DNA from 4 places in the Marinomonas sp. 5E14-1 genome. Region 4 is predicted to be linked to each of the others. Evidence: predicted binding sites of a transcription regulator. Region 4 holds the regulator's gene; each other region holds the start of a gene.
What was found. Region 4 encodes LexA, which represses DNA repair genes until DNA is damaged. Its sites were predicted from a motif close to TACTGTNTANNTANACAGTA; they were not measured.
Positions count from the first base shown of each region.

Region 1: the regulator LexA is predicted to act here: its motif matches at 1,867-1,886, upstream of uvrA (excinuclease ABC subunit UvrA).
Region 2: the regulator LexA is predicted to act here: its motif matches at 1,058-1,077, upstream of ABFY09_RS13000 (DNA topoisomerase III).
Region 3: the regulator LexA is predicted to act here: its motif matches at 2,175-2,194, upstream of ruvC (crossover junction endodeoxyribonuclease RuvC).

Region 1 is NZ_JBDXMW010000017.1:37,149-41,272, forward strand. Features, by position in the region: gene uvrA (excinuclease ABC subunit UvrA) at 1-1,813, opposite strand, end outside; gene ABFY09_RS13795 (MFS transporter) at 1,971-3,329, shown strand; gene ssb (single-stranded DNA-binding protein) at 3,379-4,080, shown strand.
Region 2 is NZ_JBDXMW010000015.1:29,952-34,075, reverse strand. Features, by position in the region: gene ABFY09_RS13010 (FKBP-type peptidyl-prolyl cis-trans isomerase) at 1-568, opposite strand, end outside; gene ABFY09_RS13005 (hypothetical protein) at 757-978, shown strand; gene ABFY09_RS13000 (DNA topoisomerase III) at 1,087-3,078, shown strand; gene ABFY09_RS12995 (LysE family translocator) at 3,098-3,715, opposite strand; gene ABFY09_RS12990 (hypothetical protein) at 3,756-4,124, opposite strand, start outside.
Region 3 is NZ_JBDXMW010000004.1:174,051-178,174, reverse strand. Features, by position in the region: gene ruvB (Holliday junction branch migration DNA helicase RuvB) at 1-993, opposite strand, end outside; gene ruvA (Holliday junction branch migration protein RuvA) at 997-1,599, opposite strand; gene ruvC (crossover junction endodeoxyribonuclease RuvC) at 1,596-2,153, opposite strand; gene aspS (aspartate--tRNA ligase) at 2,315-4,084, opposite strand.
Region 4 is NZ_JBDXMW010000010.1:103,439-107,562, reverse strand. Features, by position in the region: gene topA (type I DNA topoisomerase) at 1-562, shown strand, start outside; gene ABFY09_RS10825 (DUF6586 family protein) at 559-1,026, shown strand; gene ABFY09_RS10820 (hypothetical protein) at 1,029-1,295, shown strand; gene lexA (transcriptional repressor LexA) at 1,364-1,984, opposite strand; gene dinG (ATP-dependent DNA helicase DinG) at 2,054-4,124, shown strand, end outside.

The sequences.
Region 1 (4,124 bases), on a different contig from region 4:
TATGGCGAATACTCGGAATCTCAATTTTGCGTTTGCCAACTAAATATTGGCCTGTAATGGATTTTTCGCAGTTCATAATGTCTTGCGGTGTTCCGCTAGCAATAATTTCCCCACCATGAACACCAGCGCCTGGTCCTATGTCGACGACAAAATCCGCGACACGAATAGCGTCCTCATCATGCTCTACAACAATTACGGTATTCCCTAAGTCTCGTAATCGTGTAAGGGTTGCAATAAGGCGTTCGTTGTCTCTCTGATGAAGACCTATGGAAGGTTCATCCAGTATGTACATGACACCAACAAGGCCAGCGCCAATCTGGCTTGCCAAGCGTATCCGTTGAGCTTCACCACCAGACAATGAATCTGCTTTTCTGTCTAAAGTAAGATAGTCCAAACCGACATTGACTAAGAAGGTCAGTCGATCGCGAATCTCTTTTAATATCTTAGACGCGATTTCACCTCTGGCGCCTGGTAAATTAAGATTTTCAAAATAACTTAAGCATTCGGCGATAGGGTAAGTAACAATCTCAGGTAGCGTCTGTTCATTGATGAAAACATGTCGAGCAGAGCGATTAAGTCGAGCACCGTGACAATCTGGACAAGGCTGTATGCTGATGTATTGTGATAAATCATCGCGAACACTATCTGACTCGGTCTCGTGATAACGGCGTTGAAGATTTGGAATGACTCCCTCGAAAGAGTGAGAGCGTGTCATTTTGTCCCCACGTTCATTGATATAAACGAAGTCGATCTTGTCTTTGCCTGAGCCTTTTAAAATGCGTTTCTTGAACTCGTCTGGAATGTCTTTGTACTTGGCTTCAATATCAAAACCGTAATGCTTTGCTAAAGCGCTAAGTTGCTGATAGTAAAAAATGCTGCGTCGTCCCCAGCCTCGAATGGCGCCTTCTGCCAAGGTAAGTGTTGGGTCTTGAATAATACGATCAGGGTCGAACATTTGGTGAGTACCAAGACCGTCACAAGTCTGACAAGCTCCATTCGGATTATTAAAAGAGAAAAGCCTTGGTTCCAGCTCAGTTAGGCTATAACCACAAACAGGACAAGCAAACTTACTGGAGAAGATGTATTCTTCAGACTCGTCATCCATATTAATGGCTTTGGCGATTCCGTCAGATAAGCCTAAACAAGTTTCAAACGACTCAGCTAATCTTAGCTGTAAATCAGAGCGTACCTTAAAGCGGTCGATCACGACTTCAATCGTGTGCTTTTTGTTTTTTTCCAGTGTGGGCGCGTCATCTAAATCCACAACAATGCCGTCAATACGCGCACGAATGAAACCTTTGGATAGCAGATCACTGATAGTATGTAAGTGCTCACCTTTACGATCTTTGACGATCGGAGCGAGCAGCATCATTTTTGTTTCCTCTGGAAGAGATATAATTTTATCTACCATTTGTGATATGGTTTGCGCTTCTAACGGCTCGCCATGATCAGGACAACGTGGTTGCCCTGCGCGAGCAAATAACAAGCGCAAATAGTCATATATCTCAGTGATGGTGCCTACTGTCGATCTTGGGTTGTGAGATGTGGATTTTTGCTCGATAGAGATGGCTGGGGACAAGCCTTCAATATGGTCTATGTCTGGTTTTTCCATCATAGATAAGAATTGTCGAGCGTAAGTGGATAGGGATTCTACGTAGCGGCGTTGGCCTTCGGCATACAAGGTGTCAAAAGCGAGAGAAGATTTGCCCGAGCCAGATAAACCTGTGATAACGACAAGTTTGTCTCTTGGAATGTCTAAATCCACATTTTTTAGGTTGTGGGTGCGGGCCCCGCGTATCGTAATGGTATCCATGAGTCTCCCAAGTGAAATTGATCAACAGAGATAAATCTGTCAGTAATTTAAATAACTGTCTATTTTTACAGTAGTTGAAATGGAGCTTCAACGGTATTTTGAGTAAAATAGCTATCTTTTTTCCTTAACCCCTAAGTTAAGTGGTTGTAACTTCCTTATGGATCTACTTGAACGTCGCTCAGTCTTTGCTTTAGCGCTGATCTATCTATTTAGAATGTTAGGCTTATTCTTGATTATGCCTGTCATTAGTGTTGCCGCAGACGGTTTAACCGGTGCTGACGCAGCTTTAATTGGCACCGCCATTGGCATTTATGGTTTGACACAAGCTAGCCTGCAAATTCCCATGGGCATGTGGTCCGATAAGATCGGGCGCAAGCCTGTCATTATTATTGGCTTAATCCTATTTGCCATAGGCAGTTTGATTTGCGCCAATGCAGACGATATAAACACTTTGATTGTTGGTCGAGCGGTGCAAGGGGCTGGCGCCATTGCGAGTACTCTAATGGCATTATTAAGTGATGTGACGCGTGAGCAAAACCGCACCAAAGCCATGGCTATTGTTGGCATCAGTATTGGTGCTTCCTTTATGATTTCCCTAGTTTTGGGGCCTTGGATATTCTCTTTAGTCGGCCTTTCAGGGCTGTTTTATTTATCCTTTGCTCTATCTGTATTGGGAATTGGACTGATCCTATTTGCCGTGCCAAATATTGTTCAACATACCTTTCGAAGAGATACGACCCCGAGTTTAATCGCATTAGGGGAAGTGTTGAAAGATAAGCGATTAGGCTTTTTGAATGTCAGCGTATTATTGCTGCATGCTAGTTTAACTGCGTTATTTATAACGATACCAAACTTGCTCATTGAGCACTTTGATTTACCTCTGCCTCAACACAGTTGGCTCTACTTAACCGTCATGGGTTTTGCCTTTGTAGGTATGTTACCATTGGTGATTATTGCCGAATCAAAAGGCAAAATGAAAAGCGTTTTAATTTTCGTGCTGATGCTACTGGGCGCAAGTGCGATCTTGTTACAATGGACTCATTCTATTTGGTTGTTTAGTGTCTTGCTTTGGGGTTACTTTGTTGGCTTTAATGCATTGGAAGCAACATTGCCTTCCTTAATAAGCAAACAAGCGCCAGTGGGTTATCGTGGCACGGCAATGGGTGTGTTTTCGACGCATCAATTTATAGGTTCTTTTTTGGGTGGTGTCGGTGGTGGTTGGTTACTACAGAACTACTCAAATAGCGGCATATTCTGGGTAGTTGGTGTTGCCTTCTTAGCTTGGTCACTGGTCGCTTTAGCACAAGCAGCACCTCGTCAGCTAAGCAGTCTTGCGTTCAGCTTACCGAACATGACAGAAGAAGAAATAACCCAATTAGCGGATCAATTAACAGCAATCCAAGGAGTGGAAGGCATGCAAATTTTTAAAGATGAGCAAACGGCTTATCTGAAAGTCGATAAAAAGATATTAGACAAAGACACCTTGTCGCGTCTCGCGCCGCAAGTGGCGCTTTAAACCGAACAGATCAAAAGAACATTATTCTATATTTTAGTTGGAGAACATCATGGCTCGTGGAGTAAACAAAGTAATCATCGTTGGTAACGCAGGCAATGATGCCGAAGTGCGTTTTATGCCATCAGGCGGTGCGGTTGCAAACGTCAGCTTAGCAACCACAGAAAGCTGGAGAGACAAGCAAACAGGCCAAATGCAAGAGCGTACAGAATGGCACCGAGTGTCTTTCATGGACCGTGGTAATTTCCGCCTTGGTCAAATCGCGGGTGACTTCATCAAGAAAGGCTCCAAAGTTTACGTAGAAGGCTCGTTGCGTACGCGTGAGTGGGAAAAAGACGGTATCAAACGCTACACCACAGAAATCATCGCGAATGAAATGCAATTGTTAGATGGCCGTGCTGATGGTGCAGCAGGACAACAAGGCGGATACGACGCGAGTCAACAAGGTGGTTATGGTCAAGCGCCACAACAAGCACCTCAGCAAGGTGGCTATGGTCAAGCACCAGCACAACAAGCCCCACAAGGTTTTAATCAACCTCAAGGTGGCTACGGGCAAGCACCACAGCAAGCTGCGCCTCAGGCTCAACCACAATCCTTCGGTAGTTGGGGAAATGCACCGCAACAAGCTCCAGCACCACAGCAACGCGCTCCTCAGCCGCAACATGCACCTCAACAGCAAGCACCTAAAGCGCCTGCTCAGAAACCACAACAAGCACCAAACTTTGACGACTTTGATGACGACATTCCGTTCTAAAACAGACATTTGGAAGTAATTAGATGGCCCGCCTCACCCCTGAG
Region 2 (4,124 bases), on a different contig from region 4:
TCATTGCGCCTGCACCTTGTGCGCCGTAAGCCAATTCAGCTGGAATTGTTAGACGATATTTCGCGCCTTCTTTCATCAACTGAAGCCCCTCAGTCCAACCAGCAATAACGCCAGTTAGCGGGAATTCAATTGGCTCGCCACGAGCAATTGAGCTATCGAATACTTGACCATCAATCAAACGACCTTCGTAGTGAACACGAACCGTTGACTCAAGACTAGGAGTTGCGCCAGTACCTTCTTCAAGAACTTCGAACTGCAAACCGCTTTCCGTTGTTTGAATGCCATCTTTTGCTTTGTTTTCCGCAAGGAATGCTTCGCCTGCTTTTACTGTTTCTTCAGATCCAGCGCGAGCTTTTTCTTCCATTTTTTGCTGAAGTTCTGCAAAAGCTGCTTCCAATTCTTCACCTGGAACGCGCATTTCAGTTTGACTCAAAGAATCTTCAATCGCAGCAAAAAGATGCGTTAGAGATAATTCTCCAAGGTCACTACCACGTAATTGATCACCAATTTGGCGACCAATACCGTATGCGATTTTTGCTTCATTCGAATCGAACGACAGTTCTGACATGTTTACACTCTCTTATTCGTTACACATAAAATTGAGCGCAAATTGTAACATAGCCAGAATCACATGGGCTTATTTTTCAAAACCATTAAACTACCGCTGCTGGATTAATATTTTTTATATTATATCGATAGATTTATTAAATGATATGCATTATCATTTAATAAATTCATTAGGTGAAGGAACCCATTATGAAAACGAAGCGTTTTATACCAGCAACCATACAAAATAGAGTCAGCAAAAAATCTTCTGACTATTGGGGCATGCTATTCATCAGCTTCTTATTTTTATCGGCTATCAGTAGCTTTTTATTTGCAAACCACATTGATCGCCCTCAACTTGATAATGTTTCAAGTACATCACACCAAACAAATACGATAGTGGTGAATACAAATCAGAAAATAAAAAGCTAAACAGACGTACCTTTCATTTCTCTCAGCGGACCAATAAAGCAACGCCACTCTAGTCAAGATTATATTTGTTCGATACACTTACTGTATATATAAACAGTAAGAATATTCATGATCCTTTATATTGCAGAGAAACCAAGCCTTGCTCGCGCCATCGCGGCCGCCCTCCCATCACCACAGAAAAAAGAAGACGGCTGTATTTGGTTGCCTAATGGAGACTGTATTAGCTGGTGTATTGGGCATTTGCTCGAGCAAGCTGAGCCTCATCAATATGATCCTGTTTTTAAATCATGGAACCTAGATCATCTACCAATCATCCCAACCGACTGGCAATGGCAAGAAAAAACCAACACAAAAAAACAGCTAGGAGTTTTAAAGAAACTCATTAAAAAGGCAACACATCTTGTCCATGCAGGTGACCCAGACCGAGAAGGTCAGCTATTAGTTGATGAGGTGATCCATTTCACCAAAGTACCTAAGCTCAAACTGAAAAATACTCAACGCCTCCTGATTAATGACCTAACACCAAGCGCTGTCAAAAAAGCGCTAAACAACTTACGCCCAAACAGCGAGTTCGCAGCTCTTTCTCGTTCAGCCTTAGCAAGAGCCAGAGCCGATTGGTTATTTGGTTTAAACCTTACCAGAGCCTATACTATTAGAGGCCGACAAGCTGGCTATCAAGGTGTTCTATCCATTGGTCGAGTGCAAACGCCAGTATTGGGTCTTGTAGCGACGAGAGACAAGGAACGAGAGCACTTTATTCCGAAAAATTACTTCCAAGTCTGGGCTCAATTAGAAACAGATCAAAAAGTAAGGTTTCAAGCAAAATGGCTGCCGAGTGAAGCTTGCAAACCGTATATCGATGAAGAAAACCGCGTTCTAAATCGAGCTCTAGCCGTCAATGTCGCAACGCGTATCACCAACCAACCAGCCGATGTTATTGAGGCGAGCTATAAACAAAAGAAGCAAGCGCCTCCTTTGCCTTATAATTTATCTAGCCTTCAAATCGATGCGGCGAAGATTTTCTCGTTATCTGCTCAACAAGTTTTGGATACTTGCCAAACCTTGTATGAACGTCATCAAATGATCACTTATCCAAGGTCAGATTGTCGTTATTTACCAAGCCTTCAACACAAAGACGCTAAAGGTATTTTAAACTCGTTAGGTAAGACCACAACAGAACTTGCACAAGGTGCTGAGAATGCAAATCCAGCAATACGCAGCAAAGCATGGAATGACAAACAAGTTACCGCTCACCATGCGATCATTCCAACTAGCCAAGCTCATAAAGCAGGCTCTCTCGGAAAAATCGAATCGCAAGTATTTGGGCTTATTGCTCGCCAATATTTAATGCAGTTCTATCCCGATTATGATTTCCTCGCTTCTTATATCAAACTCAATATCGCTGGAGGTCAGTTCGAAGCAAAAGGTAATACACCAATTTCTTTTGGGTGGCGTGCACTGCTTCCTCAGAAATCAAGCTCGAACAATAAAAGAGAGCAAAACGGTGAAGAACAAAATGAATTGCCGAAACTCCAAAAAGGCGATTCGCTTTGGTGTCATGAGGGAATTATTCATGACAAAGTCACCACGCCGCCAGCCGCTTTTACTGATGCTACCTTGCTTTCAGCAATGACAGGAATTAGCCGCTTTGTCACAAATAAAGACATAAAAGCCATTTTGAAAGACACGGATGGACTGGGAACAGACGCCACAAGAGCGAGCATTATTGAATTGTTATTTAAACGAGGATTCTTAATCAGACAAGGGAAACAAATACACGCTAGTGAAACAGGCCGAGCGTTTGTAGGCTGCTTACCTAGCCAATTGGTCACGCCTGACATGACAGCTCAGTGGGAATCTACATTAAATAGAATCAACCTTGGGGAAATGAGCTACCAAAACTTTATGTCCCATTTAGAGAGCAATCTAATAGAATTGTTAGACGCCTCGAAAAGCTTGTCTTCAGCTTCATTGAAACATTTACCGGCACCTGCTAAAAAAGCTTTTTCAAAGCGCTCAACAGGTAAAAGAAAGTCCGCATCGAAACCCTCAAGCAGCACATCAAAAGCGAGAACAAGACGATCCACTGCAAAGCGTTAGATCAATTAAGCTCAAAAAGCTAGCCTATTGCTAACCAAGCTCCGACACCAATCATTAACGTTCCAGCAATGCGGTTCATTATGCGGACATTGCCACTTTGCATAAGCAAAGACTTGAGCGTTCGACCGCCCGCTGCGTAGATAAGTAAACAGCTGAATTCAAGCATGAGAATCACACCAATCAATATGACTAACTGACTAGCTAGTGGTTGAGTCGCATCTAAAAAAGGCGGTAACAATGCCACAAAAAACGCCCAACCTTTAGGGTTAGCAATAGCCGTTACAAAGCCTTGCGAGATTAAATCAATACGAGAGGCTGGCTCTTCTTCAGATTCCATTTTAATGGCCATTTTGCCTTTAGATAGCCACATTTGAATACCGATATACGCCAAGTAAGTGCCGCCCAAGTATTTTAAAACGAGAAAAATATTCGGATAATTTAAAAGCAAAGCTGCAACGCCAATAGCAGATAAAGTAGCAACAGTAGCAACACCAACAAGCTCACCAAACATCATCCAAAGTGCGCGTTTAATGCCGATCGTCATACCAAGCGTCATGGCAAGAGTCATGCACATACCGGGCGTGACAGAAACAAAAAAGAAAGTAGGTATAAAAGCAGAAAGAAGCGCGAGGTTCACACAATATCCTTATCTCAAATAAAAGTTCAATTCACACAAATTAAAAACGTTTTTTCTCTTTGAAGTCAGAATCTTCAATAAACTTATTCCATTCATCATTCATTTCTTCTTTTTCATTTTCTGCTTTTTGACTCATTTCTTTCTCTGCTTTCTGCAGAGCTAACTTCTCTTCTAGTTCTTGAATAACATCTTTTAATTTTAGAATTGCAGACTGCGCTTGGACAGAGTCTTTTAATGGTGATAACTGAGACAAAGCTTCTTTGTATTGCTCTAACGCCTTATCTATTCTTCCGCTCAGAAAGTCTTTTCGAGCAAGATAAGCATAATGATCAGCATTAATTTTATACTTAAAAAAGTTCATAAGCTGAATATAGCGATAAGCTAAATCGGAATCGATTTCTTTATCTCT
Region 3 (4,124 bases), on a different contig from region 4:
CTGGTAATTAAAATGTTCGTATGCACGTTTTGTAACTTGACGCCCTCTTGGCGTTCTAATAATGAACCCTTGCTGAATCAAAAACGGCTCAATGACGTCTTCAATTGTATCTTTGTCCTCACCTAAAGCGGCAGATACACTATCCAAACCAACCGGTCTGCCGTCAAACTTTTCTATCATAGTCAACAACATACGTCGGTCTAGATGATCAAATCCTTGGTTATCTACACTTAACATATCTAGCGCTCTTTGAGCAACTTTTTGTCCAACTAGTGTTTCACCACCCACTTGAGCAACATCACGCACACGACGTAAAAGTCTATTGGCTATTCGCGGTGTTCCTCGAGAGCGTCTTGCCACTTCAAAGCTGCCAGAGTCGTCGAGTGCCACTCCCATTTTACCTGCAGATCGAGTCACAATAGTAGTCAATGATTCAACATCATAAAACTCAAGTCGCTGCACAATCCCAAACCGATCTCGCAAAGGAGATGTAAGTAACCCAGCTCGTGTTGTAGCTCCGACCAGTGTAAAAGGCGGGAGTTCAATTTTTATTGATCTCGCAGCAGGCCCTTCACCTATCATAATATCCAGCTGATAATCTTCCATTGCTGGGTACAAAACTTCTTCTATTGCAGGGCTCAACCGGTGAATTTCATCAATAAATAAAATATCACCTTCGTTCAAATTGGTTAGAAGCGCAGCCAAGTCTCCCGCTCTTTCTAAAACTGGACCCGATGTCGTTTTAACTTCAGCTCCCATTTCATTACCGATAATATTGGCTAATGTCGTCTTACCCAATCCTGGAGGCCCAAAAATTAATGTGTGGTCGAGAGGTTCGCTCCTTTGCCTAGCCGCTTGGATAAAAATTTCCATTTGCTCTCGAACAACTGGCTGACCAATATATTCAGATAAAGCCTGAGGCCGAATAGCACGATCTATCTGTTTGTCATTCCCTTTTAGCTCTGCTGAGATGATACGATCTTGTTCAATCATATTTTATTTCCTTAACATCCCTTGCAATGCGGCCTTAATTACCTCTTCACTGCTAGCAGAATCCATTGGAATACTCGCAATGGCTTTAGCCGCTTCTTGAGGTTTGTAACCAAGAGAAATAAGCGCAGCTTCTGCCTCTTGTCGAGGGTCGGCTTGCACTTGACGCAAAACAGTTGGTGCAGAAAACAAATCGTTTTTAGCTGCTTGGCCGAGTTTATCTCGAAGTTCAATAATCAAACGCTCTGCCGTTTTCTTACCAACGCCAGGAATCTTAGTCAAAGCGGTCACATCTGAATCTTGAACATTGGCAACCAACTCTTCAGACGACATACTAGATAAGATCGCAAGCGCCATTTTAGGGCCAATACCATTAACTTTAATAAGCACTCTAAATAAAGCTCTCTCACTTTTATCTATAAACCCATAAAGAGTTTGAGAGTCTTCTTTTACCAAAAAGTGTGTAAACAAGGTTACTTGATCACCCAATTGGGGAAGGTCATAAATCGTTGTCATAGAGGCGCTAATTTCATACCCAACGCCACTCACATCAACCAATAACTCTGGTGGTGTTTTTTCCACCAAAGTTCCAACAATTCTTCCTATCACAGAGCTTTCCTTACATCTTGTTCTGTCCAGCGCTTAGAGGTGCGCCCTGCTCGCTTACCAACACCATATTCTAGACCACCAGAAGTTCGAGTATTTGCATGACATAATGCAATGGCCAAAGCGTCGGCGGCATCCGCTTGGGGCTTTGATGATAATTGTAATAACATTTGAACCATCAACTGAACCTGCTCCTTATTAGCGTTACCATTACCAACGACAGACTGTTTCACTCGTCGAGCTGCATATTCATGCACATCTAATTCTCGAATAGAAGCAGCAACAATTGCAGCGCCTCTAGCTTGACCAAGCTTTAATGCTGAGTTTGCGTTCTTTGCTAAAAACACTTCTTCAATCGCAAATTCATTCGGTTTGTATTCATCCAATAAGGCAGAAACATTATTAAAAATATGTTTAAGCCTAACCGATAAAGCTTCATCAGGGAGACGAATACAACCACTGTTCACATAAACTGTTTTTCCATTAACAACATCAAGGATGCCAAAACCAGTAATTCGAGAACCTGGGTCAATCGCTAATATTCTAATGACGCTCATGTTTTTCTCTATTCTCTTTGTTACTGTATATTTCAACAGCCCTTTCGTTAGTATGCAATCTATAAATAAAAAAAAGGCCGCTAATAAGCGGCCTTTTACGACTTTTTTGCAATCCTTTAACATAACTGACTGTTTTTAATCAGCTTAAAGGAGAAAAAAGTCTATTCTATAACGGGTTTTCTTACTCGAATACTCAATTCTTTTAGCTGTTTCTCACTAACTTCACCTGGCGCTTGAGTTAACAAGCAAGTCGCACTTTGCGTTTTAGGGAAAGCGATTACATCACGAATAGATTGTGAACCAGTCATCAACATAACCAGACGATCAAGACCGAACGCTAAGCCGCCATGCGGTGGCGCACCAAACTTAAGCGCATCCAACAAGAAGCCAAATTTCTCTTCTTGCTCTTCTTTAGAAATATTTAGCAATTCGAAAACAGACTCTTGCATATCTGATTGGTGAATACGGATAGAACCACCACCAAGTTCAGTGCCATTAAGAACCATGTCGTACGCTTGAGACAAAGCAGTCAATGGATTTGTTTTCAACTCTTCTGGAGAGCAAGAAGGCGCTGTAAATGGGTGGTGAATTGCTGTAATGCCGCCATCACTTGTTTCTTCAAACATTGGGAAGTCAACAACCCAAAGAGGTGCCCACTCGCAAGTGTAAAGATCCATATCTTCACCCAACTTGCAACGCAACGCACCAAGCGCTTCATTCACAACTTTTTCAGAATCTGCACCAAAGAAAATCAAATCGCCGTCTTGAGCATCAAGGCGAGTTAGAAGTGCTTCACGCACTTCAACTGGCAAGAACTTAACGATCGGAGATTGCAAACCCTCTTCAAGATTAGACTTATCGTTTACCTTGATGTAAGCCAAGCCTTTCGCACCATAAATGCTAACAAACTTAGTGTAGTCATCAATTTGTTTACGTGTAAGAGCATTACCACCAGGCACTTTAAGTGCAGCAACACGACCTTTTGGATCAGTCGCCGGGCCAGAGAAGACTTTGAAATCTACGTCGGCCATCAAATCAGAAACCGTTACGATTGTTAACGGAATACGGAGATCTGGTTTATCACTACCGTATGTTTCCATTGCTTCTGAATAAGGCATACGAGGGAAAGACCCTAGATCTACATTCAATAGCTCTTTGAACAAACCGGTAATCATTTCTTCTGTCATGCCCATGATCTGCTCTTCAGACATGAAAGAAGTTTCAATATCAACCTGAGTGAATTCTGGTTGACGATCGGCACGTAAATCTTCGTCACGGAAACATTTTGCGATTTGGTAGTAACGATCAAAACCAGACACCATCAACAACTGCTTAAATAACTGTGGAGACTGAGGAAGTGCGAAAAAGCTACCTTGCTGCGTACGGCTTGGAACTAAATAGTCACGCGCACCTTCAGGTGTCGCACGAGTTAAAATCGGTGTTTCAATATCTAAGAAACCATTGTCATCTAAGTAACGACGCAATACAGATGTCACTTTAGAGCGGAAACGCATTTTAGCCTGAACTTCAGGGCGACGAAGATCGATAAAGCGGTTTTTCAAACGAACATCTTCACCAACGTTCTGATGATCATCTAATTGAAATGGTGGTGTTTGCGTCGCATTAAGAATTTCTAGCTCTGTTCCTAACACTTCGATTTCACCCGTGTTCATATTTGGATTAACCGTCCCTTCAGGGCGAGCACGAACCAAACCCTTTAACTGAACAACAAATTCATTACGAACGCTATCTGCAATAGCAAAGCTGTCTGCGCGATCTGGATCAAAGACGACTTGAGTGATTCCTTCACGGTCACGAACGTCTAGGAAAATAACACCGCCGTGATCACGACGACGATGTACCCAACCACATAGGGTGATTTCTTGTGAAATATTAGAAGCATTTAACTCGCCGCAATAATGGCTGCGCATAATTTCTTTTTCCTATTACTGTCTCGATATGAGAATGGTG
Region 4 (4,124 bases):
TTGTGGTAACAACCCATCTTGTTCTGGTTATGAAGTGGAGAAAGGCACATTCAAAATTAAAGGTTACGATGGTCCTGTTATTGAGTGCGATAAATGTTCTGCTGATATGCAGCTTAAAACAGGTCGATTTGGTAAGTATTTTGGTTGTACCAATGAAGATTGTAAAAACACTCGTAAGCTCTTGAAGAGTGGTGAAGCTGCGCCTCCGAAAATGGACCCTGTGCCAATGCCTGATTTAGCATGTGTCAAGGTGGAAGACCATTACATATTGCGTGATGGCGCGACAGGCTTATTCCTTGCGGCAAGTCAGTTTCCTCGAAAACGAGAAACACGTGCACCATTAGTGAAAGAATTGCTACCGTACATGGATCAAATTGATCCTAAATACCATTTCTTTGCAAAGGCGCCAGTTGCTGACTCAGAAGGTCGACCAACCATTATTCGTTATAGCCGTAAAACCAAAGAACAATATGTTATGACGGAAGAGGAAGGGAAACCGACTGGCTGGAAGGCCTTTTATGTTGGCTCTAAATGGGCCATCGAGGAAGGCAAAAAGAAATGAGTGGTGTTAGTTTAGCAAGTTTAACTAATCAGAAAATTGATACAGCAAGACGTTTTATTCAACAAAGCCAAGATATAGGTGAGAAGTGGTTAAGTGTTGGGCTAGAAAGTTCAGCAATATTTCAACTTAAAAGTGCGTTGAATGGCTTGTTGAAGGAAATTTCATCTGCTTATTCGCTGTCAGGTTCTTTGACGGTTTCTGTGCTTATGAAAGAGGCAGAATCCAAACACATGGTTGTGCCGGCATTGAGTGAATTGGCCGATTTATGTGATCGCAAAGATTCTTGGTGTGCTCAATTGGAGCAGGCTTACCTTGCTCAGTTGGAGTGTCGTGCTACTGTGTCAGTTATGAGCAGTAATAACCTTATTGGTCGTGGCAACGATGCGGGCGCTTCAGTGGGTTTCTATTTGGCGAATTTAGCTGAGTTGATTTTGCGTTTTAGAGAAGAGTCATCAGAGTATTGAATATGAAAGAGTCCTACCTAGAAATTGTTGAGCTGGAGAACGGTGATATTGTGCTGAGACCAGCCAGTGAAGATGGTGAGGAAACAACACCGCTAGCAACATTGCAAATATCAGACGACACTCGATCTTATTTGAAAGATCGTTACTTCGAACTGGCAAAGTGCATGTTTCATGCAGGCATTGATTATGTTTACTCAGATGAGTCTTTTTTTGATGAAGGTGCTGAATATCTTGATAATGAAGAGTTTCGACCAAAAATTCTGCATTAATTGATCGTTAGTTGTTATTTAGAAAAGCGAAGCAAATGCTTCGCTTTTCTATTGGTGCTGACAAACTTTTAAAGGCCTTGTCTTATTACGCCGACAGACAGCCCTTCAATGGCAAAGTCTTCGCTTTCGAGGTCAACAATGATGTCATTGTATTCTTCGTTTTCAGGAATTAGGCGAACAATGCTGCCTTTTTGCTCAAAGCGTTTTACTGTTACTTCATCACCGATGCGTGCAACGACTACTTGGCCATTGTGTACAGTATTGGTTTTGTGAACAGCAAGAAGGTCGCCTTCCATTATGCCGATATTCTTCATGCTGGTTCCTGAGACCGAAAGGAAGTAATCCGCCTGAGGTGAAAACATATTGGCTGGAATGTTGACATGTGAGTCAATGTTCTCTTGAGCAAGAATAGGGTAGCCGGCGGCAACTTTTCCAATGATTGGTAAGCCTAAGTCCTCTGGCTCGTCATTGGAGGTTTCTTCAATGAGGCGAATCCCACGAGAGGCGCCAGATAGCATTTCAATCGCCCCCTTTTTTGATAAGGCTTTTAAATGCTCTTCGGCAGCATTGGGTGATTTAAACCCAAGGCGACGGGCGATTTCTGCTCTAGTAGGTGGAAACCCTGTTTCATTAATAAATTCACGAATGGTTTCTAGTACGTCAGATTGTCTTTTGGTTAATTTAATCATAAGGAGTCTGGTTGTTTATACAGTAACTGTTATTATATACAGCATTCTTAACTAATCTCAATGATATAAATGCTTTCAGACGAACTAAAAAAACAAATTCAACTCGCATACCGTGCTTCTTTGGATGCGAAGTCCCATAAACCAAGGGCTGGACAGCGCCAAATGATAGGTGCTATCGCTCGTACATTAGGGAATATTAAGCAAGGCACGGAAGGCGAGAGGCTGGATGAAAAGCATGTTGCTGTTGTTGAGGCTGGAACAGGAACCGGTAAAACGCTTTCATATTGTCTTGCCGCCATTCCAATTGCGAAAGCACGTGGTTTAAAACTGGTCATTTCAACAGCGACGGTTGCGCTGCAAGAGCAGATTCTCCACAAAGAGTTGCCTGACCTACTTGAGCATACCGAGTTGAATTTCAAATATACCTTAGCCAAAGGGCGAGGCCGGTATTTGTGTTTGAATAATCTAGAGGGTTTTTTAAGCTCAGAAGAACAAGCTATTGATGATATGTTTGCAGGGCTTTTTGAGCAGCATTTACAGTCGGATGATGTGAATACCGCTTTGTATCAAGAAATGGATGCGGCGTTAGAAAAAGGTAGCTGGGACGGCGATAAAGATAATTGGGAAGGTGTTATTCGTGAGCAAGATTGGCGCCGTTTAACCACAGACCATCAGCAGTGTACGAATCGAAATTGTGCTAATTATTCAGTGTGCCCATTTTTTAAAGCGAGAGCCGAAATTGAAGTGGCTGATGTAATTATTGCAAACCATGATTTGGTTTTAGCGGATTTATCCCTTGGTGGTGCGATTTTGTCAGCACCGAAAGAAACAATTTATGTGTTTGATGAAGGTCATCATTTGCCAGATAAGGCGATTGGTCATTTCCGTCATGAAGTTAGATTGCAGCAGAGTATTGTTTGGCTTCGTCAATTGGAAAAGAATCTTGTTAATCTCAAGCAAGAACTAACAGATGATGTCAGTTTAACAGGTCAGCTTTTACTTAAAATTCCTCAGCAAATACAAAGTATTGTCAACTTTATTCAATATGCCCAACAAGGTTTAGCTCCTTATATTCAAGGTTTAGGGTTGGACCAGGAAAACAATCAGCATCGTTTTGAGTTTGGTTTAATACCAGATGAGCTGCGCCAATTGGCTTACAGCCTACAAACCTCTTATCAGAAACTATTTAACAACATCGAAAGCATTCAGGATGAATGTAAGAAAACCAAGCAAAATGAAGGTATGGGAATTACGCCGGAAACAGCAGAAACTTGGCAGCCAATATTGGGCGTGATTTTGGGTAGATTGGAGCAATCGGTCAGTTTGTGGCGGTTATATTCTATAGTTGATGACCAAAATTATCCGCCTAATGCTCGTTGGTTGGTTTTATCTGGACAAGGCATGGAGCAGGATATCGAACTTGGTGGTTCTCCTATTTTGGCGGCAAACACACTGAGACAGCAACTTTGGGATAAGTGCTTTGGCGCTGTGGTGACTTCTGCAACACTGACGGCACTCAACCAGTTTCATCGCTTTAATATGCGCTCCGGTGTTCCCCTTGAAAGTGAATATTTGCGAGTATTGAGCCCATTTGATTTTCAAGAAAACGGCTTGTTGATCGTTCCTGATATGGAGAATGAGCCAAACCGCGTTGAGCAACATACGGCAGAAATTATTGCTTATGTAAATAAATCAGTAGATATTGCAAAAGGCAGTCTAGTTCTGTTTTCTTCGCGTCGACAAATGGAAGAAGTGTCTTTGTCTCTATCTGATAAGTTGAAAGAAATTTTACTTATGCAAGGAGAGCAATCCAAGCGCGTTATTCTGGATTCTCATAAATCACGGATTGATGACGGCAAAGGAAGTTTATTATTCGGCTTGGCTAGTTTTGCTGAAGGTGTTGATTTACCTGGAAATTACTTAACAAGAGTCTATATTGCTAAAATTCCGTTTGCGGTTCCGGACGACCCTGTTGAGGCAACTCTGGCGGAATGGATTCAAAAACGTGGCGGTAACCCATTTATGGAAATTACTATTCCTGATGCATCTTTGAGGTTGGTTCAAGCAACTGGTCGTTTATTGAGAAATGAAAAAGACTCTGGTGAAATCCATATATTAGATAAGCGCTTAAAGACAAAGC